2 regions of the Psychromonas sp. MME1 genome follow, and region 2 is predicted to be linked to the other one. Evidence: predicted binding sites of a transcription regulator. Region 2 holds the regulator's gene; the other holds the start of a gene.

Region 1 (16,735 bases), 840 kb from region 2:
TCAGGGGTTCGAATCCCTTCACCCGCACCATCTCTTTTGCAGGATATGGTTAGCGCTAAGAATCGAATGTAAAACAAAAAATAAAGAATATCGCGGCGGGTGTAGCTCAGCTGGATAGAGTACCTGGCTACGAACCAGGCGGTCAGGGGTTCGAATCCCTTCACCCGCACCATCTCTTTTGCAGGATATGGTTAGCGCTAAGAATCGAATGTAAAACAAAAAATAAAGAATATCGCGGCGGGTGTAGCTCAGCTGGATAGAGTACCTGGCTACGAACCAGGCGGTCAGGGGTTCGAATCCCTTCACCCGCACCATTCTTATAAGCTTACTTCGGTAAGTTTTTTTGTTTACAGAGCTCAATAATATTAATCCCATTAATATTATGCACCATGCGGGTGTAGCTCAGCTGGATAGAGTACCTGGCTACGAACCAGGCGGTCAGGGGTTCGAATCCCTTCACCCGCACCATATTTTCTTTTGCCACACCAACCCCTATTAATCCCCTTTGCTAACATTTCAATTTGCTACACGTAATGGCGCATCCTATAATAATACCAATCGGAATAAATAGCTGATCTATTTTACTGGTTAAAATAACTTACTTTTTTGTTGTAAGTTTCGCAAAGGGAACAACCATTTGTGTCAACTTACGCCTCAAATTAAGCCATTTTTCCTGCGCAAAATTTAGATCACATACTTAATTATTCAATGATGCGCCTTGCTCTCCATCCTTTTTCCCTGCAAGCCATGACCATCCTATTATGCGAATAGGTATGAGTCATTCATCGGTTTGGCGCAAATGGTTCTCTTTTGATAAGGAAATTTAATGAATTTAGGTGCGCAGTTATATGGCTTTAAAGAAGAAGAGTTGAAAATGAGGCCGGAAAAAGTGTTTAAGGCTATTGCTGATATCGGTTATCAAGCTGTGGAAATGCCTTTTGTACTTGAAGCTTCTTCATTATTAAATGAGTACGATTTAACATGTTCTGCCTTGCATATCGGCTCAGAGGGGCTGTTAAACTATGTTGAACTTCTCGACTATTTGGACCGCCATGATTGTGCTAATTTATGCGTTTCTGGTCCATTAGGTTGGCATGATCGTAGTTTAGAAAATTTTAGCGCGACATGCTCCATTATTAACAAGGCGGCAGAAGAATTTAAGGTTGCGGGTGTTAAGGTGCATTATCATAATCATGACTTTGAATTTTTAAAGTCGACGCGTAATGATATCACCCCCTTTGATATTCTTAATAAGGAGTTAGATATTACCAATGTGGGATTATGTGTCGATATCGGTTGGTTGCATTTAACGGGAATCGATCCCGTTCTCTTTTTAAAAGAGCATGCGAGTAGGATTTCATATTTACACCTAAGAGATTTTGCTCAGGGGCGATCTGTTGCGTTAGGTGAGGGGGAGGTTAAGCTTCTTCAGATAATGAAGACTTTTGACTTACTGAGCGATTTGCAGTGGTTGATGGTCGAGTTTGAACCAACGGATAATGCTTATCAATATTTTGCAAGGAGTGAGCGTTTTTTACGTGCGAATCATATTTGTTAATATCAATTAGTGGATATATTGCACGAGGGGAATTACCACGCAGAACTGGTTTTGAGCTAGCACCCCGTAGGTGAAGAAAAATAGCACCAATCTGCTTTGTTATAAAATCTCGATGTAGAATAACTATGCTGCAAATTTTTGCCTCGCATCTCGGCACTATTTTTCCTTTTATAGATTATTAGTAAAATTGAATGGTGAATATTTATTTGTTTTTATTGCATACTTGTTTTGTTTTTTTGTGTCTCAATAATATTCTCCATGTCTACTAATGTCTGATCTTTATTCGTGACAATCATCACCTAATTACAACATAAATTTGCTTTTTTCAAAGTAATCATTAGCTTTAAAAAAGCTTGTAATTGTTAATGTTTTAAGCTCTTTGAGGCTGTTTTATCTATACTTCCAATTTAATAGAAAATCCCGTATGATAATTTGTTTTTGAAACTCAGTTTAATTTCTTAATTCTTATTTTTTATAGGGTTATTAAGAGGTTAAGGTATGTTTATTAGGCTTTTTTAGCCTAAAAGTGGTGAGTTAGCTTTTTTATTCACCCTTTATTGCAGGTGATATTGTAGAGGAAGTGTGAATAATTATTCATTCACCTCTGTTTGTTAACAGGCATTTATTATGTACAAAAAGGATAATTACTATGGATGTTACTGAGTCATTATTAGAAGCATTAGTGTTAATGGGCTTAGGTATGGGCTTTGTGTTTCTGTTTTTAGGTTTATTGATGGTTGTCGTTAGCTTGATGGCAAAATATACGCCCGCAGATCTGCCCGTGACGAAAAAGGCCGTGCAAGGTGGTAACAATACCGCTGCCAATACGCAAATTAGCCCTCAATTAATTGCAGCAATGACTACGGCTGTGCAGCAATATCGCAAATCAACTGCACAATAAAGGAATATGAACTATGGAGAACGTGAAAATGGCGAAGCCTTTAGCAATAACAGAAGTGGTGCTGCGTGATGCGCACCAATCATTGTTTGCAACCCGAATGCGTATCGATGATATGCTACCGATTGCAGAAAAATTAGACAAAATGGGGTACTGGTCTTTAGAGACTTGGGGCGGTGCAACATTTGATTCGTGTATTCGTTATTTAGGTGAAGATCCATGGGATCGTATCCGCGCATTAAAAGCGGCCATGCCAAACACGCCACAGCAAATGTTATTACGCGGTCAAAATCTATTAGGTTACCGTCACTATGCCGATGATGTTGTTGAAAAATTTGTCGAACGAGCACATAAAAATGGCGTCGATGTGTTTCGTATCTTTGACGCGATGAATGATGTTCGTAATTTTGAAACTGCGATTAAGTCTGCCGTTAAAATTGGCGCGCATGCACAAGGTACAATTTCTTACACAACCAGCCCTGTTCATACTATTGATAACTGGGTTGATATGGCGAAACGCCTTGAAGATATGGGCAGCCATTCTATATGTATTAAAGATATGGCGGGTCTGTTAAAGCCATATGAAGCAGAAGAGCTAATTACAAAAATTAAAGCGAGTACCAATATACCACTGGCGTTGCATTGTCATGCAACGACGGGATTAAGTCTTGCTACACAGCAAAAAGCGATTGATGCGGGTATTGATATTATCGATTCTGCAATTTCTTCAATGAGTATGACCTATGGCCATTCGCCAACGGAAACACTTGTTTCAATTGTTGAAGGGACAGAGCGAGATACCGGACTTAACCTTCCTCAATTAGCTGAAATATCATCATATTTCCGAGAAGTACGTAAAAAATATGTGAAATTTGAAGGGGAATTAAAAGGCGTTGACCCACGTATTTTAATCGCTCAAGTTCCTGGCGGTATGCTGACAAATATGGAAAGCCAACTTAAGCAGCAAGGTGCTGCAGATAAGATGGATGACGTATTAAAAGAGATCACCGTTGTACGTAAAGATCTGGGTTATATTCCCTTGGTTACACCAACATCACAAATTGTTGGCACACAGGCGGTTATTAACGTTTTAATGGGTGAGCGCTATAAAAATATCACTAAAGAGACTGCTGGTGTATTAAAAGGCGAATATGGTGCCGCTCCTGCTCCATTTAATGCCGAGCTTCAAGCTAAAGTACTTGACGGTGCCAAGGCAATCACTTGTCGTCCTGCTGATAATCTTGCACCAGAGATGGATCACCTTGTTAGTGAGCTCAAAAAAGTGGCTGCTGAAAAAGGTATTACATTAGCGAAAGAAGAGATTGATGACACGCTAATTTATGCTTTATTCCCTGAAATCGGCCTCAAATTCCTAGAAAATCGTAATAACCCAGATGCTTTTGAACCTGTACCAAGCGCGGATGATCTATTACCAGCTGCGCCAGTGAAGAAAGGTAAAGCGGAAACTTACTCCGTTGCTGTTGATGGTCAATTATACACCGTACAGGTTGGCCCTGAAGGTAGCATTAGCGGTATCACTGCTTCAGCTGCACCAGCACCTGTTACTAATGTTGCATCTGCATCAACGAGCGGTACAGGTGAAGATCTTCCTGCACCACTTGCGGGTAATATTTTCAAACTACTTGTTAAGCAAGGCGAACAAGTTAATGAAGGTGATACGCTGCTCGTTATGGAAGCGATGAAAATGGAAACAGAAATTCGAGCAACTAAATCAGGCATAGTACAAGCCATTTTAGTTAAAGAAGGTGATTCTGTTGCAGTGGGTGAAGCCCTCTTTACAATAGGTTAAGGAAGTAATTAAGTGGATGGATTAACGACACTTTGGAATGATACGGGCATTGCTCACTTTGAGTGGCCCGGATTAGTTATGATGGCAGTTGGTGCTTTACTGTTATATTTAGCAATCGTGCGGAAGTTTGAGCCTTTATTATTATTACCTATTGGTTTTGGCGCAGTATTAGCCAATATTCCCAATGCCGGTTTTACTGAAGAAGGTGGTATGCTTTATTACATTTATCATGTGGGTATTGAAACGGGTGTATTTCCGTTAATTATCTTCATGGGTGTTGGGGCATTAACTGATTTTGGCGCTTTGATTGCTAACCCTAAAACTTTGCTATTGGGTGCTGCTGCGCAGTTTGGTATCTTTGCGACCCTGTTTGGCGCGATTTTACTTAATCTTGTACCAGGTTTTAATTTTAGCATGGCTGATGCGTCGGCTATTGCAATTATTGGTGGTGCCGATGGCCCTACGGCGATATTCTTAGCTTCAAGACTTGCACCCGATTTACTCGGTGCGATTGCGGTTGCTGCTTATTCCTATATGGCATTGGTACCAATCATTCAGCCCCCTATCATGCGTGCATTAACGACACCAGCGGAGCGTGAAATAAAAATGGAACAGTTGCGTCCAGTAAGTAAAAAAGAGAAGATCATTTTCCCACTTGCTGTACTTTTTTTAACTATTCTATTTTTACCCGCAGCAACGCCATTAGTCGGTATGTTCTGTCTTGGTAATTTAATGCGAGAATCAGGGGTTGTGGATCGTTTAAGTTCCACCGCTCAGAATGAGTTAATTAATATTGTAACCATTTTCCTAGGCTTAGGCGTGGGCTCTAAACTATCTGCAGATAAGTTTTTAAACTTAGAGACCTTAGGTATTTTGGGATTAGGTGCAATAGCCTTCTCTATTGGTACGGCTTCTGGCGTGTTAATGGCGAAAGCGATGGGGCGCTTTTCAAAAAGTCCTATCAATCCTTTAATCGGTGCGGCAGGTGTTTCTGCTGTGCCTATGGCTGCGCGTGTAGCTAATAAAGTTGGATTAGAAGCTAATCCCCATAACTTTTTGTTAATGCATGCAATGGGGCCTAATGTAGCAGGGGTGCTTGGTAGTGCCGTTGCTGCTGGTGTATTGCTAGCGCTAGTTGGCTAAACGACTATTAAATATCGGTTAGTGTAAAAGGCCACTTAATAAAGTGGCCTTTTTTATTGGAGTTTGAATGTGTGGTCTGAATATATCACTCTCTTTTTTAGTGGTTTAATTTCATCAACACTCTTTCCGGTGGTTGGAGCTATTGTTGATTTATTATGTAAAAAACGCACCACAGCATGCCTTTGGATATTTATTAGCGGGAAGTATTGGTAATACATTGGGGGCGGTTATTACCTATTTTATGGGGTATTATTTTTATTGGGGGCGGGATAAAGCTCAACATAAATATATAAGATTAACGGCATTTTGTCGACGTTATGGTGCTCCTGCGCTATTACTTAGTTGGTTACCCGTTATTGGCGATCTATTACCCTTAATTGCAGGGTGGTTTAAGCTGCGGATAATGCCCTGTTTGATATTTATTTTTCTTGGCAAAGCGCTACGATACGGCATAATTATAGTTTCGACACTATATTTTCTATAAAATTGCATATTAGCTGCTTTTTAAAGTATGCTGAGATTTATTTTAACCACCTGAAAGGGGTTTACCTTGTCTCTTGATTTTCAGCAAAAATTAGCTTTTCTAGCTCAACAACCAGAAGCATTGAGTCAATTTGGTCGCGGTATTGAGCGTGAAGCATTACGTATCAAATCTGATGGCAAATTATCTTCAGATAAACATCCCGATGCCTTTGGTAGCGCCCTTTGCCATGAATCAATCACCACTGATTTTGCCGAAAGTTTAATGGAATTTATCACGCCTGTTGCCAAAGATGTCCCGCAACTATTTAATTACTTAAATGATATTCACCATTACAGTGCTAAAAATTTAGCGGCAGATGAGATGCTCTGGCCTATTAGCATGCCCTGTTATGTTGAAAAGGAAGATAACATTGAGCTTGCCCAATACGGTAGCTCTAATGTAGGTTTAATGAAGACAGCCTATCGGCAAGGGTTGAAAAATCGTTATGGCTGCATGATGCAAGTGATTGCAGGTGTGCATTATAATTTTTCATTACCGAGCGCATTTTGGCCTGTTTGGTCACAGATGCATGGCGCTGATTTAACGCCGCAAGAGGCGCAGTCAGCGGGGTATTTTGCTTTAATCCGTAATTATATGCGTTTTGGTTGGATCATTCCTTATCTGTTTGGTGCATCACCTGCGATTTGCAGTTCTTTTATTCAAGGCAAAGAAACACCTTTACAGTTTAAAAAGTTGGCTAAAGGGACTATCTATTTACCCTATGCAACCTCTCTACGTTTGAGTGATTTAGGTTATACCAATAGTTCGCAATCTTCTTTAAATATTTGTTATAACAGTTTAGAAAATTATCTTGCTAGTGTTTCCGAAGCTTTACATAAAAAGTCCCCTGAATTTAAAGCATTAGGAATTAAGAAAAATGGCAAATACATTCAGCTAAATGACAATGTACTGCAAATAGAAAATGAGCTGTATGCATCGATTCGTCCTAAAAGGGTGCAAAAAAAAGGTGAAACACCATCACAGGCTTTGCATGCTCGTGGTGTCGAATATGTTGAAATTCGCTCTTTAGATGTCAATCCATTTTCTAAAGTAGGGATCACCGAAGAGCAAGTGAACTTTTTGGATTTATTTTTAACTTGGTGTGCGATTACCCCTTCTGATGAGATAAACGAGGCGCAATCAACCCATTTACGCACTAATTTCAGTCAAATAGTGACTGAGGGGCGTCAACCCGATTTACGGCTTGCCATTAATGGAAAAGAGCAAAGTGTATCGGCGTGGGGCGCGGAGATAATGGCGCAATTAATGGATCTGGCCAGCGTTTTTGATAAGCAGCAAAATGTCAGCCACTACGAGCAAGCCATTGCGCATATCGCAGAGTACTTCCGTCAGCCAGAATTAACTAATTCCGCGCGAGTATTAGATAAACTGCTAGCGGCTAATGTTGATAATGGTATCTTAGCTTTGTCGCTGGCAAAAGAATATAAAATAGCGTTATGCGAGCAGGGGTATCAGCTATGGTCGGATCAATATTTTGAGCAACAGCGTTTGGCTTCGCTTGAAAAACAGCAACATATCGAGCAGCAGGATACGCTTAGTTTTGATCACTATTTGCAACAATATTTTACGAATGCAGAAACATATTAATTGATAATAGAATAGGTTTAAATATGGTAAATAAAAAGATCCTTTTATCTTTACTCTTGACCCTCTTTGTGACGGCATGTGCAACGCCGCCACCGAAAAATCCGGATAATATTTGCCATATATTTTTTGAAAATCGCGATTGGTATGAAGCCTCCAAGGATATGAATAAAAAGTGGGGGACACCGATCCACGTACCGATTGCGATGATGTACCAAGAGAGTAGTTTCAAGCATGATGCTGCACCTCCCATGCAATATTTTTGGTTTATTCCAATTGGTAGAGCAAGTGATGCCTATGGTTATGCGCAGGCTAAAACGATGACTTGGGATGATTATAAACGTGAAACGGGGATTCATGGGCAAGCCGTGATGATTTTGCCGATGCCGTTGATTTTATGGGCTGGTTTACCAGTAAAACGCATAAAGTTAATGGTATTTCAAAGTGGGATGCCTATCGCCAGTATCTTAATTACCATGAAGGCTGGGGAGGTTATAAAAAGCAAAGTTATAACAAGAAACCTTGGTTAATTAAAGTAGCTCGTAAAGTAGATAATCGTGCAAAACAGTACTCAAGCCAATTAAAGGGTTGCCAAGAGAACTTAGATTCAAGCTGGTTATGGCGACTGTTTTTTGCCTAACCCGTGACGGATATTCATTCATTAAAAGAAGGAAATGAGATGCCATTACTCGATAGTTTTACTGTTGATCATACAATTATGAACGCTCCAGCAGTACGCATTGCTAAAAAAATGCAAACACCTGGAAAAGATACTATCACTGTCTTTGATTTACGTTTTACAACGCCCAATAAAGAGATGCTTTCTGAAAAAGGTATTCATACACTTGAGCATCTATATGCGGGCTTTATGCGTGATCATTTAAATGGTGAGCACGTTGAAATTATTGATATTTCGCCAATGGGATGTCGTACAGGTTTTTATATGAGCTTGATTGGTTCGCCTAGTGAGGCTGATGTTGCTTCTGCATGGTTAGCCTCTATGCAGGATGTGTTGAAGGTGCAAGATCAAAAAGATATTCCTGAGTTAAATGAATACCAATGTGGTACCTATTTAATGCACTCGCTCGAGGAGGCGCAAGCAATCGCTCGCGCTATTATTGAAGCGGGTATTGGTACTAATAAGAATGAAGATATTGCCTTAAGTGAAGCGCAGTTACAGCAGCTATAATTTCATTAATCGTACTTATACCAATCCCTATTATTGTCTGATTGCGTAATAAGTACGATTTTCATCTCAGGTGAAGTAGCTTTAAGTATGAGATCTAAATTTTGCGCAGGAAAAGTGACTTAATTTGAGGCGTAAGTTGACGCAAATGGTTGTTCCCTTTGCGAAACTTACAACAAAAAAGTAAGTTATTTTAACCAGTAAAATAGATCAGCTATTTATTCCGATTATATGGTATTACTTATTCATCATCCTTATATAGATGCGGGAGCACTTTGACTAACTTCACCATATTATTTTCTACTTCTAAAATTTCCATCGGATAGCCGCAAATACGGGCACTAATTTTCTCGGTAGGAATCTCTTCTAAATGTTCTAAAATCAAGCCATTGAGTGTGCGAGGGCCATCGGTAGGTAAAGTCCAACCCATCTCTTTGTTGATGTCTCGTAAACCTAAGCTACCTTCGATAATATAAGAGTTATCGTGTTGCTTATAAATCTCTTTAGAATTAACAGGAAGATGTGTTGTCGTAAAGTCGCCAACGATTTCTTCTAAAATATCAGCGAGCGTGACTAACCCTTGAATATCACCATATTCGTCTACCACTAGGCCTATGCGCTCTTTATTTTGTTGGAATTTTATGAGCTGTGTATTTAGAGGCGTACCTTCTGGGATAAAATAGAGCTCTCTCACACTACGTAATAGTGTTGTTTTAGTGAAATCTTCCCTTAATAAAATCAGCAAACAATCACGTGCATGGATAAAGCCTATCGCATCATCGATGGTGTCGCGATAAAGCAAAGTCATGGTATGTGTACGGTGCTTTAATTGCTTAAGAATGACATCCCACTCTTGGTTGATATCGATTGCAGCAATTTCATTACGTGGGATCATAATTTCATCGACGGTCACTTTTTCAAGCTCAAGAATACTTAGCAGCATCTCTTGGTGGTGAACCGGTATCATTCCGGCAGCCTCTCTCACAACAGAGCGCAACTCATCGCTCGAAAGAGCATGGTCACTATTGTGAGTAACGTTCACACCAAAGATACGTAATAAGCCGTTGGAGATACCGTTAATCAACCATACACAAGGGCTAAGTAACACTTGTAATGGGCGTAACAAAAAGGAACTTGGAAAAGCAATTTTTTCAGGGTAGAGAACAGCTAATGTCTTTGGTGTTACTTCTGCAAAAATTAAAATAACAAAGGTTAATACCCCTGTTGCAATGGCAATGCCGGCATCCCCGTAAATTCGTTGGCCAATGATAGTGGCTAATGCTGAAGCGAGGATATTAACAAGATTGTTACCAATCAAAATAAGGCCGATCAGTTTATCTGGCTTATTAAGTAGTTTTTCAACACGTAATGCTACTTTATTCTTGTCCTGTGCAAGATGGCGTAGGCGATAACGGTTGAGAGACATCATGCTCGTTTCTGAACTCGAAAAATAAGCAGAGATTAGAATTAAAATAACAAGCGTAATTAGTAAAGCACTGGTTGGAATGTCGTTCAATGTATTCTCTTTTGTATGGGTTACTATTTATTAATGAATGATACTAACGAAGAAAATGTATAAAAAAAAGTTAATTAGTCGATTATATTTAGTAATTATCAATAAATTGTACTCAATTAAAGACGTTAAGGGGGTAGATTAACGTTTTTACATATAAAACTCAATGCTAGTTAGTTTGTATATAAAATATACATTAAATTAATTTAACATGAATAAAAAAAGACCTTAGCAATATTCGCTAAGGTCTTAATTAACTAATACAACAAAATGGATGTTTCTTAGCTGTTGTAATTAATCTCTTTGGCTTTGAGTTTTAATGTTTCATCAAACTCTTTGATCGGTTTATGAGTACTGGCGACAAAAGAGTAGATGACGGGTAAAATAAATAGCGTAAATAGAGTGCCTAAGGATAAGCCTGCCACGATCACAACCCCAATACCAAAACGACTAACAGCGCCTGCGCCACTCGCAAAAAGTAATGGAATAAGACCAGCAACCATTGCCGCAGTGGTCATCAAAATAGGGCGTAAACGAATGGTTGCTGCTTTTTGTACCGCTTCGATACGATTTAAACCATGGTGTAATTGCTCCTCTTTGGCAACTTCAGCAATCAAAATACCATGCTTAGTGATTAATCCTACGAGCGTTATTAGACCGACTTGCGTGTATATATTCATCGTAGGGGGGTGCCAGAACCCTCCCGTAAACCCAAGCATCATTGCGCCGATATTAATCAGCGGGCCTGAGGCCATCACCACCAGAGCGCCACTGATAGCAAGCGGAACGGTCATTAAGATAACTAATGGATCGCGAACACTTTCGAATTGACTAGCCAGCACTAAAAAGATGATCAAAATAGCCAAGATAAAGGTCATGTAAAGCGCATCGCCTTCGCTAACGAACTGTCGTGCCTCCCCAAGATAGTCATGGCGGTAACCTAAAGGTAATTTACTAGTCGCGAGCTCTTCAAAGAAGGTAATGGCATCGCCCATCGCAAAACCGGGGGCTAAAACAGCACCGATAGATGCACTATTTAACTGGTTAAAGTGTGGTAATGAACGTGGCTCAGCAACCACATCAATAGTGATTAAATTGCTCAGTGGTAACATGTCTCCATTTTTAGCGCGTACGTAAAAATTACCTAATTTATCTGGCGATAAACGGTATTTCCGTTCTACTTGTGCGATTACTTCATAACTACGCCCATGGAGGTCGATGCGATTTAGGTAGCCATCACTTAATAGAGTTCCCAAGGTGATACCTATATCTTGCATGGTAACGCCATACGCACCTGCTTTATCGCGATCTATTTTGATTTTCATTGTCGCTGAATCAAAGGCAAGATCAAGTTCAGAATAGACAAAGTTAGGGTTTGCCTGTGTCGCTGCGAGTACATCACTGGCGATACTAACTAAGCTCTCAAATGGATTTGCTGTTGATATAACAAACTGTACCGGTAAGCCACCTGATGAACCCGGTAACTCAGGCATTTGGAAAGCCGTGGTCGCGACCGCGGGAAAATCATTAAATAACGGTGCTAAGGCCGTCGCAAGCTGTTTAGGATCTTTATCGCGCTGACTCCAAGGCTTCATGATTGCAATACCAAAGGCTTGATTGGCATTTGGTCTGCCAGAAATACCGAGGGTACTTTGTACCTCGGGTTGCTTCGCTATTTCAGCGGTTATCTTACCTATGCTGTTTTCAATGTAGTCGAGATTGGCATTGGCTGGCGCCTTAGCCATCATCATTAATGCCCCTTTATCTTCTTTGGGAGCTAGTTCCGCAGGAATAAATTTAAATAGGAAAGGCAAAGAGATAAAAACTAAAATTGAAAAAAGGATCACAGCTGGACGACGAACCATCAACTTTTCAAGCAGGCGCGAATAGCGTGAGGTAACACCTGAAAGCGTGTTTTCAACGGCTTGTTCGAAACGATTTGCCTGATGGTTGCTTTTAAGCATTTTACTACACATCATCGGCGATAGTGTTAATGCAATAATACCGGAAACAAACACTGAGCCTGCCAAAGTTAATGCAAATTCAGTAAATAGTGATCCCGTTATTCCCCCCATTAAGGCAATAGGCGCATAAACAGCTGCCAGTGTTATCGTCATCGAAATAACGGGGACGGCAATCTCCCGGGTTCCTATAATGGCCGCGCGGTAGGGATCTTCTCCGGCTTTAATATGGCGATCAATATTTTCTACCACAACAATTGCATCATCGACTACTAAACCTATTGCTAATACCATTGCCAGTAATGTCATTAAGTTAAGGGTAAAGCCAAATAGTTGCATCACAACGAGCACGCCAATCAGTGACAATGGAATGGTAATGATAGGGATAATCACCGCACGCCATGAGCCTAAAAATAGCACCATCACCACTAATACGATTAAACCGGCTTCAGCGATGGTTTTAATGACTTCTGAAATCGACTCTTCAATGGCGATAGTTGAGTCATACAACACCTCCATTTGTATTGAACTTGGATTGTTTTTAGCTAAATCGGGTAAAATGGCATTGATTCCCGCGGTAATATCGAGCGGATTTGCCGTTGGTGCCGCATCAATTGCGACAACCACCGCTTCATTACCGTTAGCCATGGTGCGAGTGGTATCATGACTTTTTTCCAATGAAACGCGAGCGATATCCTGTAGGCGGATCACCTTGCCATTTTCACGCGTCGCTATGATCAGGTTTTCTAACTCAGCCGCTGTTTTCACTTGCGTTTCACTACTACCATTAAAAAGGGTGTAATAGCTGTTGGCTTGCCCCGTTGCCGATTGGATATTGTTGGCTTGTAAAATTTGTACAACATCTTGTGTGGTTAGTGAAAAACCAGCCATTCGCTCAGGATCGATCCAAATTCTTAGCGCAAATGGCGTTCCACCATATAAGTTCACTTTAGCTACACCATTGATGCTAAATAACTGCGGTTTAATAACGCGCTCTAGATAATCGGTGATTTGACTAGCGTTCAGTTCTGCGCTTGAAAATGAGATATAAATAACCGATGTTGTTGAACCGGTGCTCATATCGATAGTCGGATCTTCAGCTTCACTCGGCAGTTGTGAGCGCACACTATTTACTTTAGCAAGGATATCAGCAACCGCGCCATTGGGATCGGTATTGAGTTTCATGAAGACTGTAATTGTTGAGTTGCCCATAAAACTTTGCGACGTAATAAAATCAATGTTATCTGCTTGGGCAATGGCTTGCTCGATGGGTTGAGTTATAAACCCTTGAATCAGATTCGCATTGGCACCGTAATAACTCGTCGACACCGTCACTACGGTATTTGTCATGCTCGGATACTCGCGTACTTGCATCGTGCTAAGGGCTTGTAGTCCTAATAGCACTATCAATAAACTCAGCGATATCGCAAGTATCGGGCGGCGTATAAAAATATCAGTAAATTTCATCTGCTCACCTATAGTGCTGGAGTGGTCGAGGGGATGTCTAACGCGTCAGACTCTGTGATTTTTACATGTGCGCCATTGCTTAAACGGACTTGACCACTGGTAACTATCTGTTCGCCTTCCTTGAGCCCATCGAGTATGCGGATCATGCCATTTTTACTTTTACCTAGTTTAACAATACGTTGCTCGACTTGTAAGAAGGTTGAATCATCACTATTTTTTTGCTCCGAGATCACATACACGGTTTCACCATATAGTGTGTAGTTAATCGCGGTTTCCGGAATAATAACCTGTTGATGTAATGTTGGTAGGATAATACTTGCTTTAGCAAACATGCCTGAACGTAGCTTTTGCTCTTGATTAGGAATGTCTGCTTGCACTTGAATGACGCCACTTTGGTAATTTACTGCAGGTTCAATCGCTGAAATAGTCCCTGTAAAGGCAACCCCAGGCTCAGCATCCACGGCGATATTCATTGCTTGGCCAATAAAAATTTTATTAAGATCATTTTGTGGCACAATAAAACGGATTTGCATTTTGCTAACATCTTCTAAGCGAACGATATCGTGACCCGCTTCTAAATAATCGCCTAAGAAGATATTTTTAATACCAGCAATGCCATCAAAGGGAGCGCGAATAATACGGCGACTAATAGTTGCTTGATAGCTTTCTATTTGCCCCTGTAATGCCAAATATTCAGCCTCTGCATCATCTACCTGCCCCTGTGAAACAGAACCTTTAGTTAACAGAGAACGCATCCGTTGATAGTTACTTTTTACTGACGGCATGCGCCCCTGCGCCGCTTTTAAATTGGCTTCTTCGATTTCTGAGTCAAGGTAAACGAGTGCTTCACCTTCGGTTAATTTTTGCCCTGATTTGAAATTTATTTTAACCACTTTACCGGCGACTTCATTGGCAATATCAACGCCTTGAATAGGTTCAATAAAGCCAATAGCTCGAAGGTGTGGGGTCCAATCGTTAAGTGTAATGTTGCTGCTAGTAACGGCAAATTCAGGAATTGGGCGATTGGCTAAGAACTCCTTCACCTTTGCAGCTTTCATTATGTTAAAGGCAATAACAGTACCAAAAATTAGTATTGCTAATACTATTGCCGAAGCGATCCATTTTTTCATTTTATTACCTTATTATTTTAATGATGATTGTTGAATAATTAACCAAGAAGCATCTCTTACTTGATTTATTTGTTGTTCACTCGTTTCAAAACGTTGCCTTAACTGTTTTTTGGCCAATTCAATGGAAGTGTCAAAACTTAGAGTGATCAGCATTGGTATTTGCCATGGCAAGAAACGTCCTTCATCTATACCCTGTTGATAAAAGTCGATTAAAGGAGCAAAAGCGACATCTTCAAAAAGTGTTATCTCTGCTTGTTGTTCATTAGGGATAAAATAGAGCATATCGATCACCGTTAAACGTTGCGGATTGCTCAGTACGGCATCGAAGGCGTTACGCCAAAGTAGATCATATTTTTGTTTCGGTGTTTGCTTGTTAGACCAGCCTTTAAATATTGTTTCCGCGGCCTCCTTACGAATATGCTGATGCAATTGCGACATTAGCATATCTTTGCTATCAAAATAGCGATAGATGGTGCCTGCGGCAACACCCGCTGTTTTTGCCAACATTTTCATGGATAATCCATAAAAACCATGAACGGCGAGCAATTTTTCAGCAGCAGCCAATATCCTTATACGCTTGTCCATAATAGTCCCGTAAAATGAATGAACGTTCATTATCGTTTATTGTCTCTATAAAATACAACAATAATTGGAATAAATTCATTAGCTGTGAATATTCTTTATTTATTAGCTATGAATAACTTTTATTCATACGTTATGAATGACCATATAGATTGGTATTCAACTAAAACTACCGTAAAATTGAGATGCAAGTCATCATTATTATCAATTAGGAAAAACATGAAGCTAAATCCCGGTCAAGATGCCGCTGTAAAAATGATTTCAGGCCCCTGCCTTGTGTTAGCGGGTGCGGGCAGTGGTAAAACGAGGGTGATCACCAATAAAATCGCTCATTTAGTGCAAAATTGTGATTATTTAGCTAAACATATCGCCGCCGTCACATTTACCAATAAAGCCGCTCGAGAGATGAAGGAGCGTGTTAGCCAAACCCTTGGCCGTAAAGAGGCGCGTGGCTTAATGGTCTCCACATTTCACTCCTTGGGATTGGATATCATTAAACGCGAATATAAAGTATTAGGTATGAAGGCGGGATTTAGTCTGTTTGATGATCAAGATACCTTAGCCTTGCTAAAAGAGTTGACTGCTAAGCAACTGCAAGAAGATATGGATTTGTTAAAGGCGTTAATCACACAAATATCGAATTGGAAAAATGCCCTGATACTACCAGCACAAGCGATAAAACAGGCGCGTGGTGAGCGCGATGTGCTATTTGCCCACTGTTATGACCTTTATCAGCGCCAATTAAAAGCTTACAACGCACTCGATTTTGATGATTTAATTGTGTTGCCAACTCTGCTTCTAACGCTGAAAGAAGAGGTGCGTTTGCGTTGGCAGAAAAAAATACAGTATTTATTGGTAGATGAATATCAAGATACCAATACGAGCCAATATGAGTTAATTAAAGCGTTAGTGGGCGAACGTGCACGATTTACAGTGGTAGGGGATGATGATCAGTCTATTTACTCATGGCGAGGAGCGCGTCCAGAAAACTTAGTCTTGTTACAAAACGACTTTCCGCAGTTAAAAGTGATTAAACTTGAGCAGAACTATCGCTCTAGTCAACGTGTTTTAAAGGCGGCGAATGTACTGATTGCTAATAATCCCCATGAATTTGATAAACGCCTGTTTAGTGAATTGGCCTATGGTGAGTCAATCAAAGTGTTGTTTGCCAAAAATGAACAACATGAAGCAGAGCGTGTGGTAATGGAGCTTTCAGGCCATAAATTTATGAATGGGGCTTCCTTTAGCGATTATGCGGTACTTTACCGTGGTAATCATCAAAGTCGCTTGTTAGAAAAGGTGATGATGGAAAATCGCATCCCCTATCGCATTAGTGGTGGAACCTCTTTTTTTGCACGC
Region 2 (16,735 bases):
AAATTCCACCAACATTTGATTGGTTCTTGATTGCTCAACTTCGTGATTTCCAGCTTCCTTACCAACGGAAATCAAATCAGCATCACGACGCACTAAATCTAAAATATCGGCAGAAACCAACCTATCATATAATACGACATCAGCTTGCTGCATAAGCTGTAATGCCTTTAATGTTAATAACGATGGGTCACCTGGCCCTGCTCCAACCAAAGCAACATCTCCCTGTGTAACATCTTCCGTTAATGTTTTTTCCATTAACTCAAGCGCATTTGCTGTTTGCCCTTTTTGTAATAAATGACCTAATTGCCCGTTAGCAAATAATTTTTCCCAATAACGTCGACGTAAAGAAGGATTACCAATCACTTCCTTTACACGGTTACGAAAATCACCAGAAATACGAGCTAACCGCCCTAAATGCATAGGTAGTAACGCTTCTAATCGCTCCCTAATTAAACGCGCTAAAACGGGAGCTGTACCTGCACTTGAAATCGCCACAATAATAGGGGAGCGATCCACGATAGAGGGCATAATAAAACTGGACAGTTCTGGGTCATCGACCACATTGACGAGCAATTGTAAGGCATTAGCTGCATTTGCAATTTGTTCATTAACATCGCGCTTATCGGTTGCAGCAATAACTAACCATTTGCCCTGTAACAGATCAGTACTGAAATTTTGACGGATTATTTTTAATTGCTGATCTTTCTCTTTTTGCAATAGACGGCTATCAATTTCAGGCGCACAAACAGTGACATCAGCATTGGCTTTAAGCAACAGGTGCACCTTTCTAAAGGCAATATCCCCACCACCGACGACAAGACAGGGACGGTTTTCGAGTTTGGTAAAAATGGGTAGGTAATCCATAGCAAGTCACTCATTAATAGTATTATGAAGCCGACACTATAAAGAAATATCTCACAAAGATAAAATAGCGAAAAGTAATTACTTATTGTAAAACGTTAAACTAGCGATTCTCTAATAATGCACGCACACCATCACGCCAAGTAAATATCCCCTTGATTTCGCCCCCCTCCAATACAGGTAAGCAACCAATATTGTTATTCAACATAATCATTAATGCATCACTAACAGTGCATTGCGGCGCAATAACCAATGGAGAACGAGTCATTATCTGATGTGCACGTTGATTGATCGTAGCAGTATCACGCGTAGACTCAGCATCGGTTCCCAAAAAAGGGCTCAGACAACGCAATAAGTCATGCTCACTAATAATGCCCTGAAGTTGATTATCTTCGACAACGAGTAAATGATGAAATACACCGTGATCTAAAATTTCTTTGACAACGGTTAACCTATCGTCCATATCAACGGTCACCACACGAGTTGTCATCATGTCACACACTTTCATATCATGCTCTTCAATTGAACTAATTAAAAAAGCCAGTATCAACTGGCTCTACACATAAACTTAAGTACTTACGTTAAATTAAGGTTTATTTTTTATGAAATCAACGCCCTTTTGAATATCAGCATGCAAGACGGCTAACATTTCTTGTTTTTTCTGATCTTCAAATGGACTTAAATCACCAAAGGGCAAAACGCGATCTATACCATTTTTACCCAACAACAATGGTTGCGTAAAAAATGGCGAACAGCTATTACCACCATCAACATAAGCATTCTGAATAATCCCCTGTTTACCTAACAAAGCTTTTACAAGGTTGATACCAAATATTGATGCTGCACGCGCCATGGAAAGGGTTGCAGACCCTCCTCCCGCTTTTGCTTCAACCACTTCCGTACCTGCGTTTTGAATTCGCTCGGTAAGCTCAACGACCTCTTGTTCAGTAAACGTAACTCCCTGCACTTGCGATAAAACAGGTAAAATGGTGGTACCACTGTGACCACCAATAACATTAACTCGAACATGCTCTGCTGGTAAGCCTTTTTTCTCAGCAACAAAATCTTCGGCACGAATCACATCTAAGGTAGTGATGCCAAATAACTTGTTTTTATCATAAACCCCTGCTTTTTTCAGTACTTCGGCTGCGATGGCAACGGTGGTATTAACAGGATTAGTAATAATTCCAATGCATGCCATTGGGCAGACTTGAGCAATTTTTGTCACTAAAGTTTCAATAATACCAGCATTAATATTAAACAGATCGGAACGGTCCATACCCGGCTTACGGGCAACACCCGCAGAAATAAGAACAACATCGGCACCTTGTAAAGCTGGCGTAGGATCATCTCCGGCATAGCCATCGACATAAACACTGGTAGGAATATGACTTAAATCTTTAGCAACCCCCGGTGTAACTGGCGCAACATCATAAAGTGATAATAATGAATTTTCAGGTAAATCAAGTTTAAGCAGTAAAGCCAATGCTTGGCCAATACCACCAGCAGCACCTAGAACAGCAACCTTCATAAAACAACCTCCGATTTATAATATCATTGCCATTAATATTACTTCAACTTAGTCGATTGTGCTGGAAATGTTAAGTGATTGTGAGCGATGTAAAGTTAATTGGGGTAATCAGCAAAATTTAAGTGATTTAACACATATTTTTGTATTCACCTTCCCCCTTGAATTAACGCATAACAACCATTTAGCTCCCCATTATGCTTTATATAAAATGGATCCGTTGAGTCCTTGATAATTCTATTGTAATAATTGAAAAACGAATATTTATGCATTTTTTTAGATTATTTAGTTATTGATAATTAGCCAATATCGATTATCATTGGCAGTGCAATTTGCACAAGTTCTAAATTAGAGTATTTTTAATATGACACAACCAACAGAACTAATGGACTTCTTCAAGGCATTATTAAAAAAAGAACGCCTCAGCTCGCAAGGAGAGATAGTAGAGGCATTACAGGAAGCTGGTTTTCACAATATTAATCAGTCCAAAGTTTCTAGAATGTTAAGTAAATCAGGGGCGGTTCGTACACGAAATGCCAAAAAAGAGATGGTTTATTGCTTACCTTCCGAGCTTGGTATCCCAACAACGACTAGTCCATTAAAAAATCTGGTGGTAGATATTGATCGCAACGATAGCCTAATAGTTATCCGCACAAGCCCAGGCGCTGCGCAACTGATTGCCCGCCTACTTGACTCGATAGGCAAAGCCGAAGGTATTCTTGGCACCATTGCAGGCGATGATACCGTTTTTATTACCCCAACAAGCAGTAAAAAAATTAATAACACCTTAAATGTAATCAAGCAATTATTTCAATAATAGTCCCGAAGGAGTGCGCCTTTGCAAAAAGGCCACTTCTTCACCCCTCTAGCAGCATCGTAAAATTAATCTACTATTAATGGATTAATGGCATTGCACAGAGAAAATGATATTGAAAAAGATAGCCGCTTTTACACTCATTGAGTTACTGATAGTCATTGCTATTATTGCTCTGCTGGCAAGTATTACCTATCCATCTTACCTTTCCTACTTAATCACAATGCGTCGAAGTGATGCACAGGCAGTGTTAATTAAAGCGCAATTAAAACAAAGCAGCCTACATATTTTAAATCCAACCTATAGCGTTGATAAGAGTGAACTAGGCTTATTAGATAATCACTATTATAACTTTACCACTCTCTCTGCCAGCGCATCCACCTACCTCATCAAAGCGACAGCCAAAATGGGCACGTCGCAGGCCGATGATGAAACAGCCTGTAAAACATTATATGTCGATCAAAATAGCAGCCACACTAGCGATGGCAGCACCCCAAATGAGCAGTGTTGGTGATAAATCAAATAAAAATAATAGTTAAAAATTTCCTACTGTGAATACTAACTTGCTGGCATTTTTTATAAGAAACAAACACAAACAGCATGTTTAACCGCCAACTTTTCATCCGTTTTTGTTAAGAAACCACTTTCATTATCACGTTTAAAAACAATTAAGTAATCGCTTTTCTGATGCGCAACTAATAACCATTGTTGATCTGGCGATAGCGCAAAGTGACGCGGAAATAATCCACCAGAAGGGGTAAACGTAAGCGCGGTCAATAATCCATTACTTTGTTTAACGCTGTAAATGGCAATACTATCATGGCCACGATTACTGACGTACAGATACCGCCCATCCAGACTTAATGCCACTTCAGCAATAGAATTTTCCAAGCTACCTTGTGATTCTCCGCTTAATGGCTTGTTTGCCTGTGGCAAACTGCTAATAGACTGAATATGCACTAGTTCGCCAGTCGTTTGATTAAAATTGAAGACACTAACTTCAGAGCTCAGCTCATTACCTAAATATAATTTATCGCCCAACGCATTAAAGGTAAAATGACGTGGTCCTGAACCAGCAGGTAAATACGCACAAAATACTTCATTCAGCTGATTTTCACTCACATCATATACTTTTAAGGCATCAATCCCTAAATCAGCCACGACTAAAAATTTTTCATCTACACTTAATTGACTTGCGTGAGCGTGTGCACTTGCTTGCCTATCAGGGCAACGCCCTTGACCTGTATGCTGGATCGACTGATAAGCAGGCAATAACTTATCTTGAGTCAACGAAAACGCACTCACACTACCAGTCATGTAGTTACTTACAAATGCGTTTTTATGATTTAAACTGATATGGCAAGGTGCACCACCTAAGCTGCTTTGCTTGTTGATAAAAATAGGGGTAATTGGCATTTTTATATCAAAACAACCGAGGTAGCCTTGTTGCTCATTTTCACTCACGGCAAGTAAATACTTTCTATCTTTGCTGACAACCAAAAAACTAGGATCTGATAACATTGCTGAACTGCCAACTTCTTTTAATTGTCCATTTTTATTATCAAACTCAACGACTTTAATGCCCGCTTCCGCATTTGGCGTATAACAGCCAATGTATAAAATTTGTTTAGTCATGGTTTACTCTTTTAAAAATAAATAGGGGCACATAACAAGCACTCTCATTTGCTCAATGGAACAACGACCCATCCCAGAGTCATTGGTAACGAGAAAATTAACGCATCAATTTATTAAGCCGCTAAAGTGCAAATTAACGACCGATAGCCTGCTACTTTTAAAAACGCGCTTTGATCTCCTGCTCCGTCATAAATTCCAACGGTTTATTAGATAGATACTGATAAATGACATTATAAGCTAATACATTTTTCACATACCGGCGCGTTTCTTTATAGGGAATTGTTTCAATCCAGCTATCCATTAATAATCCCTTGGAAGTCCCATTTTTAAGGTCATTTTGCCAACGATCAACTCGATATGGCCCGGCATTATAAGCTGCGGTAGCAAGGACCCGATTTCCTTGATAACGTTGCAACAAACCATTTAAGTAAGCACTACCTAACTCCACATTAATAGTGCCATCACTTAATTGAGAGCGATTATGATAGCTTTTTAAGCCTATTTTTTTAGCTGTTTCCTTCGCCGTATTAGGCATTAATTGCATATAACCTCGCGCACCAGCAGGTGAATTTGCAAACTCATCAAAGGCGCTTTCTTGTCTTGTAATCGCATAAATATAAGTACTATCTAACTGATATTTATTCGCATAGAAAGAAAAAAGCTCCGCCTCAGTTGCAGGAAAACGAATACTTAAGGCATCCCAACTTTTAGCGTTAATACTAGCGACCACGGAAAGGTGCGCCCAATCCTTACTGGCAGCAAATAAACCCAGTTGGTTTTGCAGGGCGACACTTTTACCTAATAACAATTTTCGCCACTCACGTTTTAACAAAAAGGGCAAGGAGTGGTAATGTAACTCTTCAATATGCGCTAATTGTTTTTGTAAGTGGTCTAATTTATTACTTTTTGCTGTAATAATCTGGCTATTAAATTGGTATTTTTTACCCAACTTTTGGGCAGCAAGAAAGCCGTAATAACTACGACTAGAGGCAATTTTATTGTAAATATGCACTGCTTTTTTGTTCTGTTTTTTCTCTTCCCATACTCGCGCTTGCCAATACTGCCATTTATTTTCAGATCTTTTATTTACGCTGAGCTTAGCTATCCAATACTCAATACCTGACCAATCGTCTAATTTAATCGCATAGCGGATACGTCGTTCGATTAAATTAACATCTTTAATTTTAGCGAGTTCTTTATCTAACCAAGGCATTAACTCTTCACTTTCGACAATAAGAATGCGTGATATAAGATCTTTTTTTAAATTCAGCCTCTCCTTCGATGTAAAATGAATTTTGTTTTCATAAGTTAAATAGGCTTTTAACCCTAACTGTACATTTTTGCGGGCAAGCTGTTTAATCGAAGCATTTAAATAGTCATAACTTTTCTGCTTTTTATTAGTAAATAATGTACTTGTCAGCAATTTTTCTGGTTTTTTGCTTAATGTAAATAACTGTTCTGCCAACCGCTTGTTTGAATCATTCATGAGTGTTATCAAATAGGACATTAGCGCCGTCTGTTTTTTCTGATAACTAAGTTGAAAACGTTGCCAAATTAACTTCTGATCAATTTTTTTTATTTTTAAATAGTGCTGCAACACCGGATCACAGGCATTGGCTAAGGAGACACCCGTTAACCACGTTTCTTTCACGGCGGGCCAAATTCTACTGGATTGATTATCAGCAAGTTTTGCTTGAAAATAGAAACACTTTAAATCGGTAGAGTTAGGTAGTTTTGGGTAAAATTGTAACAATTGATCCCAAAAGCGATTCTTGCCTAAGTAATATAAATACTCTCTTTGTAAGTCTTGGCTAACAACATGGTCAGGATATTTTTTCAAAAACGCTTGTATAGCAGTTAAGCTATCAGGGCTAAAGTTCGATTTAAATTGTTGGTATTCAAGTAAATAAGTCAGCGGGTAGTCTGGAATCAGCTGCATTTTTTGTAATGCATCCTGCCATTTTTCCTGTTGTTGTAATTCAGAAGCTTGGGTATACAGGTTTCTTTGCTCGCTTAATGTCAATGATGCGGCAATATTCGTAAAGGATATTAAAAACAACGTCAGAAAAATTTTTTTCATTGAAATTCCTTTATATCGGATGATTTAACGCTATACCATAGCACAGGCTAATAACTCCTGTGTATATTTGTGTTGCGCTTGCGTAAATATTTCTTCAGTACAACCCTGCTCTATGATTTCGCCCTCTTTCATAACCAAGACTCGATGACTTACAGAGCGGACAACGGATAGGTCATGACTGATAAATAAATAGCTCAGTGATAACTCTTTCTGTAAGGAGATCAATAAATCCAAGACTTGTTTTTGAATACTCCTATCTAAGGCAGAAGTAGGTTCGTCTAAGACTATTAACTGAGGATTTAAAATCAAAGCACGTGCAATCGCGATACGCTGTCTCTGTCCACCAGAAAATTCATGAGGGTAACGCTGGCCACTCGATGGTTCTAATCCAACACGTTGCAAAACACTTGCTACTTGCTGTTTTATTTGTGTAGGGGTTAATTTTTTATGAACCTGCAAACCTTCGCTAATAATTGCTTCAACAGACATGCGAGGGCTTAAACTTGCATACGGGTCTTGCAACACAATTTGCAATTCTGCGCGCAACGCTTGCAATTCATTATGGCCTATAGCGTCAATTTCTTTACCTAAATAAACGACCTTACCCGTGCTTTTAATCAGTTGCAAAATCGCCTGCGCGAGAGTACTTTTCCCCGAGCCACTCTCGCCAACTATTGCTAATGTTTCTCCCCGGTGTATGTGCAAACTGACATTTTTTACCGCTTGTAAGCGGTGCGTTGTTTTGCCCCAAAAATTCTTTTGTAATGGATAACAAACATTGATCTTATCTGCACTTAATATTAATTGCGGTTCCTCTAAGGGTGCCATCTTTCCCGATGGAATAGCCCCTAATAGCATTTTTGTATAAACATGCTGTGGAGCGCTAAATAACGCATGGTTATTGCTATATTCAACGACTTCCCCATCACGCATAACCATGACGTAATCGGCAATTGAACGCACAATATGTAAATCATGGGTAATGATTAAAATAGCCATATTGAGGCGCTGCTGCAACGCTTTTAAAAGATCCAGAATCTGTTTTTGAATAGTCACATCAAGCGCTGTAGTCGGCTCATCTGCAATTAATAGTTCAGGGTCATTCGCTAAAGCCATGGCAATCATAACGCGCTGTCTCTGCCCCCCTGATAATTCATGGGGATAGGAACCAAGTCGCTGCTCTGGATTTTCAATTCCCACTAGCTGCAACAACTCTATTATGCGCAGCTTGGCTTTATGGCCCGTTAATCCTTTGTGTAAAAGCAGCGTTTCAGCAATCTGCTTTTGCACCGTATGCAGAGGATTAAGCGAAGTCATAGGCTCTTGAAAAATCATTGAGACTTTATTACCGCGAATAGATTCAAGCACCACATCATCTTTACCGACTAATGGCTCTCCAGATAAATAGATTTCACCACTAGGATGATGTGCATGGGGATAAGGCAAGAGTTGTAAAATTGAGAGCGCTAACAGTGACTTACCTGCGCCACTTTCTCCAACAATCGCTAACGTTTCCCCCTTGTTAAGGGTAAAATTAACCCCCTTAACAATCGCCTTTTCGGCAAAGCTGATAGACAAGTTGTCTACTTTTAATAACTCATTAGAGTGCGTTGTTCCGCTCATACTGTTTTCCTTGGATCAAAAGCATCACGTACGGCTTCACCAATAAAGACTAATAAAACCAAAATAGTAGAAAGTGAAATAAAAGCGGTGATTGCTAGCCAAGGCGCATGCAAATTATCTTTACCTTGGGCAACCATTTCACCTAAGGAAGCTGATCCTAACGGCAATCCAAAACCTAAAAAATCCAGTGATGTTAATGTTGTTAGTGCGCCTGTAAATAAGTAAGGCATGAAAGTAAGGGTCGCGATCATCGCATTGGGTAAAATGTGTTTAAACATCACTTTACTATCAGATACCCCCAATGCCTGAGCTGCTTTAACATATTCTAAATGACGACCACGTAGGAACTCTGCTCGTACAACCCCAACTAAACTTGGCCAGCTAAATAAAATCATCAACGCCAGCAACCATGTAAAGGTCGGTTCGACAAAGCTCGCTAGAATAATAAGCATAAAGAGCATGGGTAGCCCTTCCCATATTTCTAATAAGCGTTGACCAAACAGGTCTATTTTTCCACCGTAATAGCCCTGAAAAGCGCCGACAGCAACACCGATCATGGAGCTAGCAAAGGTGAGGATTAATGAAAATAATACGGATATTCTAAAGCCATAAACCAAACGAGCTAAGAGATCTCGCCCTTGGTCGTCAGTACCTAAATAGTTAATATGACTCGGTGGTGAAGGTGCAGCTTCAGTTAATTCGTAGTTGATACTATCATAGGAAAAAGGAACAATAGGCCAGAGGATCCAACCAGATTTCTCAATTTGTTGCACCATATAGGGATCACTATAATCGGTATGAATGTCAAAATCACCGCCCAACCTATTTTCCGTTATATCTTCAACAATAGGAAAGTACCAATGATTTTTATAGGAGACCATTATCGGTTTATCATTTACCCAAAGCTCCGCAAATAAACTCATTATAAAAAGAGTCAGAAAAATCCACAGCGACCAATATCCCCGCTTATTGCTTTTAAACTGCATCCAACGATTATGATTGATTGGATTGTTTTTTATGTTCTGCCACGTAACCAATAATGACATCTTATCGTCCTTCAAAACTAATACGGGGATCAATCATGGTATAAGTGACATCGCTAATTAACTTCAATAGTAAGCCAATCAACGTAAATATATACAATGAAGCAAATATAACTGGATAGTCTCGATTGATCACCGATTCAAAACTCAGTAGCCCTAAGCCATCGAGCGAAAAAATAACTTCAATTAGCATTGAGCCCGTAAAGAAGATACCGATTAAGGCTGCGGGTAATCCAGCTATCACCAAAAGCATCGCATTGCGGAAAATATGCCCATATAAAATGCGTTTTGTTGAACAACCTTTTGCTCTTGCTGTGATCACATATTGTTTATGAATCTCATCAAGAAAAGTGTTTTTAGTAAGCATCGTAAGCGTGGCAAAACTTGCTAATACTGATGCAAGAATAGGTAAGGTTAAATGCCAAAAGTAATCCTTTATTTTTGCAAAGAATCCCAGCTGGGCAAAATTATCCGAGGTTAATCCACGCAATGGAAACCAATCATAATAAGAGCCACCTGCGAATAACACGATGAGCATAATTGCGATAATAAATGCGGGGATGGCATAGGCAACAGTGACGACGGTACTACTCCAAATATCAAAGCGACTCCCATGTGACGTTGCTTTCTTGATGCCTAATGGAATAGATATCAAATAGGCGAGTAGTGTTGTCCAGAGCCCTAAAGAAATAGAAACAGGCATTTTTTCGACAATTAAGTCCGTCACTTTCATATCACGGTAAAAACTATCACCAAAATCAAACTGCGCATATCGCCATAGCATAGAGAAATATCGTTCTAGCAAGGGTTTATCAAAACCATATAGCTTCTCTAATGCCGCAATATACTCAGGATCAACCCCCTGTGCTCCACGATATTTAACCGTCGTTGAGTTCTCTTTTATCTCACTATTAGTGCCACTAGCAAGCCGCGAACTATTATTTGAGTCAATACCTTGATAGTGGGCAATCGCTTGCTCTACGGGCCCTCCTGGGGCTATTTGCACAATAAAAAAGTTAATCGTCATAATCCCCAATAAGGTGGGAATAATAAGCAGTAAACGCCGCAGAATGTATTGTTTCACTGGATTTGCTCCTGAGCCTTTTCAGAGGGTGTACGCAGCCACCACGTTGATAAACCAAGATCATAAATAGGCGCTATTGGCGGACGAGAAAATTTATCCCAATAGGCGATGCGGTAAGCTGGAAGGTACCACTGCGGAATAACCATATGCTGACTCAGCAATACTCGGTCTAGCGCCTTGGTTCTATGCACCAGCTCTTCACGCGTATCGGACATAATTAATTGCGAAACTAGTTGATCGATAACAGGTAAACAGACACCTGCCCAATTTGAAGTTCCGACCTGCATCTGACTCGCACATCCCCAATACCCGACTTGCTCATTACCAGGGGAGATAGACTGCCCCTTGCGCAGGGAAACCATATCAAAATCGAAATTATTCAAACGGTTAATAAATTGTGAGATATCAACTAAACGAATCGATGTGTTGATACCAACTCTTTGCAGGTTACGGCGAAACGGATGTACCACCCGCTCAAAATCCTGACTATACAGTAAAAATTCAAAGCTTAGCTGCTTACCATTCTTATCCTGCATTTTGCTATCTTTTAATTGATAACCTGCCTTTTCAAGTAGCTTTACTGCTTGACGCATTTGTTCCCGTATATTGCCATCGGCATCAGTTTTAGGGTGTTGTAGAGGCCCAAAAATAGAATCAGGCAATGCGGATTTATAGGGAGATAAAATCTCATATTCCGCGGCAGAAATCTCTTTTTCTGTCGCTAATTCAGATCCAGAATAAAAACTATTAATACGTGTATAAGCCCCATAAAAAAGGGTTTTATTAGCCCACTCAAAATCAAATAAAAGACTAATCGCATTACGCACATTGATATCTTTAAATTTATCTTTGCGTAAATTAAACCAGAAACCTTGCATGCCCTGTGGATTTTTATCTGCAATTTGCGTGGTTACAATTTTACCGGAAACAAAATTATCGCCGGTATAACCTGTCGCCCAACGCTTAGATGAGCTCTCCAAGCGATAGTCAAACGCTCCCGATTTAAATGCTTCAAAGGCCACATTATCGTCACGGTAATAATCAAAAAGCAATTGGTCAAAATTATGCATTCCCTTATTTACCGGTAAATCTTGTGCCCAATAATCCGCAACACGTTGATATATTATCCGCTTAGATGGTTCAACACTGGCCACTTCATAGGCGCCAGAGCCAATAGGAATAGTGAGACTACTCTTAGCAAAATCGTGATCACGCCAATAGTGTGCTGGCAAAATAGGAATTTGCCCAATAATCAGAGGCAATTCACGATTACCGACTTCCTTGAAGTAAAAGCTCACCTGTAATGGGCTATCTACGATGACCTCCTTAACACCCGAATAGTAGGAACGGAAATGAGGCGCCCCCTTCTCAATTAATAACTCAAAGCTAAATTTAACATCCTTTGCTCGAATAGGCTGACCGTCCTGAAAACGTGCAGCTTCATTAATCATAAAAGTGACAGAAGATAAATCATCGGCAATTTTAACTTTTTCGGCAATTAATCCATAGCAACTAAAGGGCTCATCTGCCGATTGCTTCAATAACGAATCGTAGATCATAGAAATACCTGCCGCAGGGTTACCTTTCACGATAAAAGGATTTAGTGAATCAAAACTACCGATAGCAGCCTGTTTGAAAACGCCACCTTTCGGCGCATTTGGATTAACATATTGAAAATGAGAAAAATCTGCGGGGTACTTTAAATCGCCATACATACTCAAGGCATGGCTCCAATTTTGCGCGAATAGAAAATAACTATTCATCGATAAATAGCAAAATATCAAAGTACGTATAAACTTAAATATAAGAGCTCTAAACATGCAATAAACCAACTATAAGCAAATAAAAATACAGGAGGAAATAACGATAACAAAACGTTCAACAAAAAAGAATAGCAAAGTGGGATTATAAGCAGTGGTGAGTTATCTGGACAATATTGCCCCATAACCCCCACCTCAACAAGTAGTTTTTGTTTTTATCTATAGAAAATAAACGTAGATCAAAAATTAATTCCAAGAATAGCAGGAGGGCAAAAAAACGTGATCTAAATCACTTTTAAATACGATAAAAAAGAATAATCTAATTAAGAACACGATACGTGTATAACAAAAAGGTGTCTTCTATGAGAATTGAAATTACAAGTAAACAAATAACTATCACTGACACAATGCGTAACAAAGTAGAGGAACGTTTCGAAAAATTAGAAAAATTACAAATTCCTTTAATCAAACCTCACTGTATTATCACCAAAGAGCCAAAAGGCGTAAAAATTGAGGCAACAATTGGCATACCAAATGGTAAGGTCTTTGCCCATGCAGAAAATGATGATCTTTATGTTGCAATCGGACAGCTATTCCAAAAAATAGAAAGGCAACTCAATAAACACTTACATAAGCCGCAAGCGGATCGCGCTAAAAATAATGGCAAAGATATGTGCCGTAACGGTGAAATTTCAGGAGAAGCCATTGAAGAGCCTGAAATAGAAATAGAATCAGATGCAGAAATTAAATTAAATAAAGAATTTGCAGCATAAAGAGCAAATATCTTTACTAGCTAAGTAGAAATAAAAAGGAGCGATAAGCTCCTTTTTGTTAAATCAGCGATAAAAGATTATTTTTCTAGACCATCATCTTCATAATGACGATTATCGTGAGCCTGCTGCAGTAGCAATCGGCTCTCCTCCAAAAACAGATTAGAGTAATCCCCCATCCAATCAGTTACAGATGCAAAGCGCTTAATAAATGCATCACGATCGCCCTTCTCAAGGAGTTCAATCGCCTCAGAAAAATGTTTATGATAACGCTTAATCATGGCGACATTATTTTTCTGTGAAAGAATAATATCTGCATACAAAGACGGCTCTTGGGCAAATAAACGGCCAACCATAGCCAACTCTAAGCGATAGATTGGAGAACTTAAATCAAGCAACTGCTTTAAATCAGCATCAACCTCTTGCAAATGAACACCATAAACAAAACTTGTGAAATGCCTTAAAGCTTGGATTAAGGTCATTGACTGGTCATGAATATCTGCTTTGACTTTATAAAGGTGCGCCCCCCATATTTTCATCTGCTCAATCAGCCATTGGTATTTATCTGCATCACGACCATCGCAATAAGCGACGACTTGTTTCGCAAAACTACTAATATCAGGGCCAAACATAGGATGTAGCCCAACAACAGGACCTTTATGCACAGCTAACATAGCATTTAATGGACCTTCCTTAACACTGGTAATATCGGCAAGGATACAATCATCAGGTAAATAGGAGAGTTCTGATATGATAGATTCGGTCACGTCGATAGGAGAACCAACGATAACTAACCCTGCATTGCTACATATGTTTTCAGCTTGATCCCAATTAGCACGACCTAAAATGTCAACGTCATAACCTGACAGTTTAAACATCTCAACAAAGCGTTTGCCAAGTAGTCCATTCCCGCCAATAATAACGATACGTTTTAAATCTGGATTGACGGTTTTAAAGCCGGTTTCATTTTCACTGGCATAGGATTCACGCATAGTACGACGCAAAATATCTTCAATCAGATTAGCAGGAACGCCTTTTAACTCAGCCTCTTCTCGACGTTTAGCAAGCATAGAGGCTTCGCGTTCAGGAACATATATAGGTAAACCGTGTTTAGTTTTCACTTCACCGACCTCACCAACCAAACGTAAACGTTCGGCGAGTAAATCGATTAACTGCTGATCAACAGCATCAATTTGATCTCTTAATTTACTTAAAGGCATAATTTCTTCTTATCGTGAATGTAATATATCATTTAACAAACTATTGGCTTCAGCTAATAACTCACTGGTTGTCTGCCAATTAATACATGCATCAGTTACAGAAACACCATATTTGAGGGATTCTTTATCCTGTTCAGCAGATTGACTTCCTTCATTAAGATGACTCTCTAACATAATACCGATTATTGATTTATTTCCATCAAGCACTTGATGGAAAACATCTTTAGCAACTAATGGTTGCAAAGAATAATCTTTATTAGAGTTTGCATGGCTACAATCGACAATGAGTATATCGTCAACGCCTGCTGCATGTAGGGCTTTTTCTGTTAGAGAAACATTAACCGAATCATAATTTGGTTTACCACCACCACCACGCAATATAACATGTCCATCTTGATTACCACTAGTTTGCAATAGTGCACTTTGGCCTTGTTGATTGATCCCCATAAATCTATGTGGAGAAGAAGCTGACTGCATCGCATTGACAGCGGTTGATAAACTGCCGTCAGTACCATTCTTAAAACCAACGGGCATTGATAAACCACTCGCCATTTCACGATGCGTCTGTGATTCGGTAGTACGAGCACCAATTGCAGCCCAGCTAAATAAATCACCGAGATATTGCGGACTAATGGGATCCAATGCTTCTGTTGCGATAGGTAAACCTAAATCTGCAATCCACAACAACAATTCACGAGCTTGCTTTAACCCGTATTCAATATCAAAGGAATCATCCATATGAGGATCATTAATTAAGCCTTTCCAGCCAACCGTGGTACGGGGCTTTTCAAAATAGACTCGCATAACGATATATAACGTATCTTTATATTGCTCATGTAATTTGTGCAATTTAATAGCATACTCTTTAGCAGCTTCTAAATCATGAATAGAACAAGGGCCACAAATAACTAAAAAACGCGGATCTTTTTTATGCACAATATTAGCAATGATCTGGCGTGAATCTGCAATAGAGTGATAAATACTATCAGAAGCAGGTAAGAGTTTTTTTAACTCAAGCGGAGTAATTAAAACAGTTTCTGATTGAATATGAATATTTTCATTTTGAGGTATAGTCATTTTTTTCTCATTGAGATATTGATAGTGAAAGCATCATATCATAGCGATAAAATAGATCATATTTGCAGATTAAATGAGCGTAGATATTTTAAAAAATATAGAGAAATGCGTAAAAAATTGCCGATGTAAAAAAATCTTACTGGGTTTGTTTAATTGGGCGCTTGGCGATGGAAAGACGTCGCAGAGCACCGAAGCTCGTGACACATCGCTATCGCGATACTCGCCCTACTATCACATGATTTGATACTGCCGTCGGCAGGCTACCCAGCTTCCCCGTGTTCAAGTGGTCATCATCAAGTGCTTAAACAAAAAAATCCCTGCTGACATCGTCAACAGGGATTTTTCGTTTATTAGGCGCTTGGCGATGACCTACTCTCACATGGGGAGACCCCACACTACCATCGGCGCAGCTGCGTTTCACTTCTGAGTTCGGAATGGGATCAGGTGGGACCACAGCGCTATGTTCGCCAAGCTAAAAAGTTAATTAGAAAAGCTGTCTATTATTCTTTAATCTTGCAAGTTGTAAAATATATTGTCGCAAACGTACTTTTTCTTGGTTACATCAACACGTCTTAGGTGTTGTATGGTTAAGCCTCACGGGTAATTAGTACAAGTTAGCTCAATACGTTACCGCACTTACACACCTTGCCTATCAACGTTGTAGTCTCCAACGGCCCTTCAGGGGACTTAAAGTCCCAGTGAGAACTCATCTTGAGGCTCGCTTCCCGCTTAGATGCTTTCAGCGGTTATCGATTCCGAACGTAGCTACTGGGCAATGCCATTGGCATGACAACCCAAACACCAGCGGTTCGTCCACTCCGGTCCTCTCGTACTAGGAGCAGCTCCTCTCAATTCTCAAACGCCCACGGCAGATAGGGACCGAACTGTCTCACGACGTTCTAAACCCAGCTCGCGTACCACTTTAAATGGCGAACAGCCATACCCTTGGGACCGACTTCAGCCCCAGGATGTGATGAGCCGACATCGAGGTGCCAAACACCGCCGTCGATATGAACTCTTGGGCGGTATCAGCCTGTTATCCCCGGAGTACCTTTTATCCGTTGAGCGATGGCCCTTCCATTCAGAACCACCGGATCACTATGACCTACTTTCGTACCTGCTCGACGTGTCTGTCTCGCAGTTAAGCTGGCTTATACCATTGTACTAACCTCACGATGTCCGACCGTGATTAGCCAACCTTCGTACTCCTCCGTTACTCTTTGGGAGGAGACCGCCCCAG

What was found. The regulator ArgR, encoded in region 2, controls arginine synthesis, uptake and breakdown. The targets are predictions, from matches to a motif close to ANTGAATANNTATTCANT.
Region 1: AB2N10_RS15655 (oxaloacetate decarboxylase subunit gamma) is a predicted target of ArgR. The motif match lies at 2,140-2,157, and genes of this name have one in related genera.

Annotation. Positions count from the first base shown of each region.
Region 1 is NZ_CP160906.1:3,424,178-3,440,912, forward strand. Features, by position in the region: tRNA gene AB2N10_RS15630 (tRNA-Arg) at 1-30, shown strand, start outside; tRNA gene AB2N10_RS15635 (tRNA-Arg) at 96-172, shown strand; tRNA gene AB2N10_RS15640 (tRNA-Arg) at 238-314, shown strand; tRNA gene AB2N10_RS15645 (tRNA-Arg) at 392-468, shown strand; gene AB2N10_RS15650 (sugar phosphate isomerase/epimerase family protein) at 827-1,558, shown strand; gene AB2N10_RS15655 (oxaloacetate decarboxylase subunit gamma) at 2,208-2,459, shown strand; gene oadA (sodium-extruding oxaloacetate decarboxylase subunit alpha) at 2,488-4,266, shown strand; gene AB2N10_RS15665 (sodium ion-translocating decarboxylase subunit beta) at 4,279-5,409, shown strand; gene AB2N10_RS15670 (VTT domain-containing protein) at 5,555-5,893, shown strand; gene gshA (glutamate--cysteine ligase) at 5,960-7,540, shown strand; partial or broken gene AB2N10_RS15680 (hypothetical protein) at 7,564-8,177, shown strand; gene luxS (S-ribosylhomocysteine lyase) at 8,217-8,726, shown strand; gene AB2N10_RS15690 (CNNM domain-containing protein) at 8,965-10,239, opposite strand; gene AB2N10_RS15695 (multidrug efflux RND transporter permease subunit) at 10,518-13,664, opposite strand; gene AB2N10_RS15700 (efflux RND transporter periplasmic adaptor subunit) at 13,673-14,794, opposite strand; gene AB2N10_RS15705 (helix-turn-helix domain-containing protein) at 14,807-15,379, opposite strand; gene rep (DNA helicase Rep) at 15,596-16,735, shown strand, end outside.
Region 2 is NZ_CP160906.1:2,582,374-2,599,108, forward strand. Features, by position in the region: gene cysG (siroheme synthase CysG) at 1-864, opposite strand, end outside; gene AB2N10_RS11830 (CBS domain-containing protein) at 965-1,354, opposite strand; gene mdh (malate dehydrogenase) at 1,448-2,392, opposite strand; gene argR (transcriptional regulator ArgR) at 2,754-3,206, shown strand; gene AB2N10_RS11845 (type IV pilin protein) at 3,313-3,717, shown strand; gene AB2N10_RS11850 (lactonase family protein) at 3,780-4,838, opposite strand; gene AB2N10_RS11855 (transglycosylase SLT domain-containing protein) at 4,996-6,918, opposite strand; gene AB2N10_RS11860 (dipeptide ABC transporter ATP-binding protein) at 6,949-8,541, opposite strand; gene AB2N10_RS11865 (ABC transporter permease) at 8,538-9,560, opposite strand; gene AB2N10_RS11870 (microcin C ABC transporter permease YejB) at 9,589-10,668, opposite strand; gene AB2N10_RS11875 (extracellular solute-binding protein) at 10,665-12,383, opposite strand; gene raiA (ribosome-associated translation inhibitor RaiA) at 12,791-13,201, shown strand; gene tyrA (bifunctional chorismate mutase/prephenate dehydrogenase) at 13,279-14,418, opposite strand; gene AB2N10_RS11890 (3-deoxy-7-phosphoheptulonate synthase) at 14,428-15,495, opposite strand; rRNA gene rrf (5S ribosomal RNA) at 15,852-15,967, opposite strand; rRNA gene AB2N10_RS11900 (23S ribosomal RNA) at 16,079-16,735, opposite strand, start outside.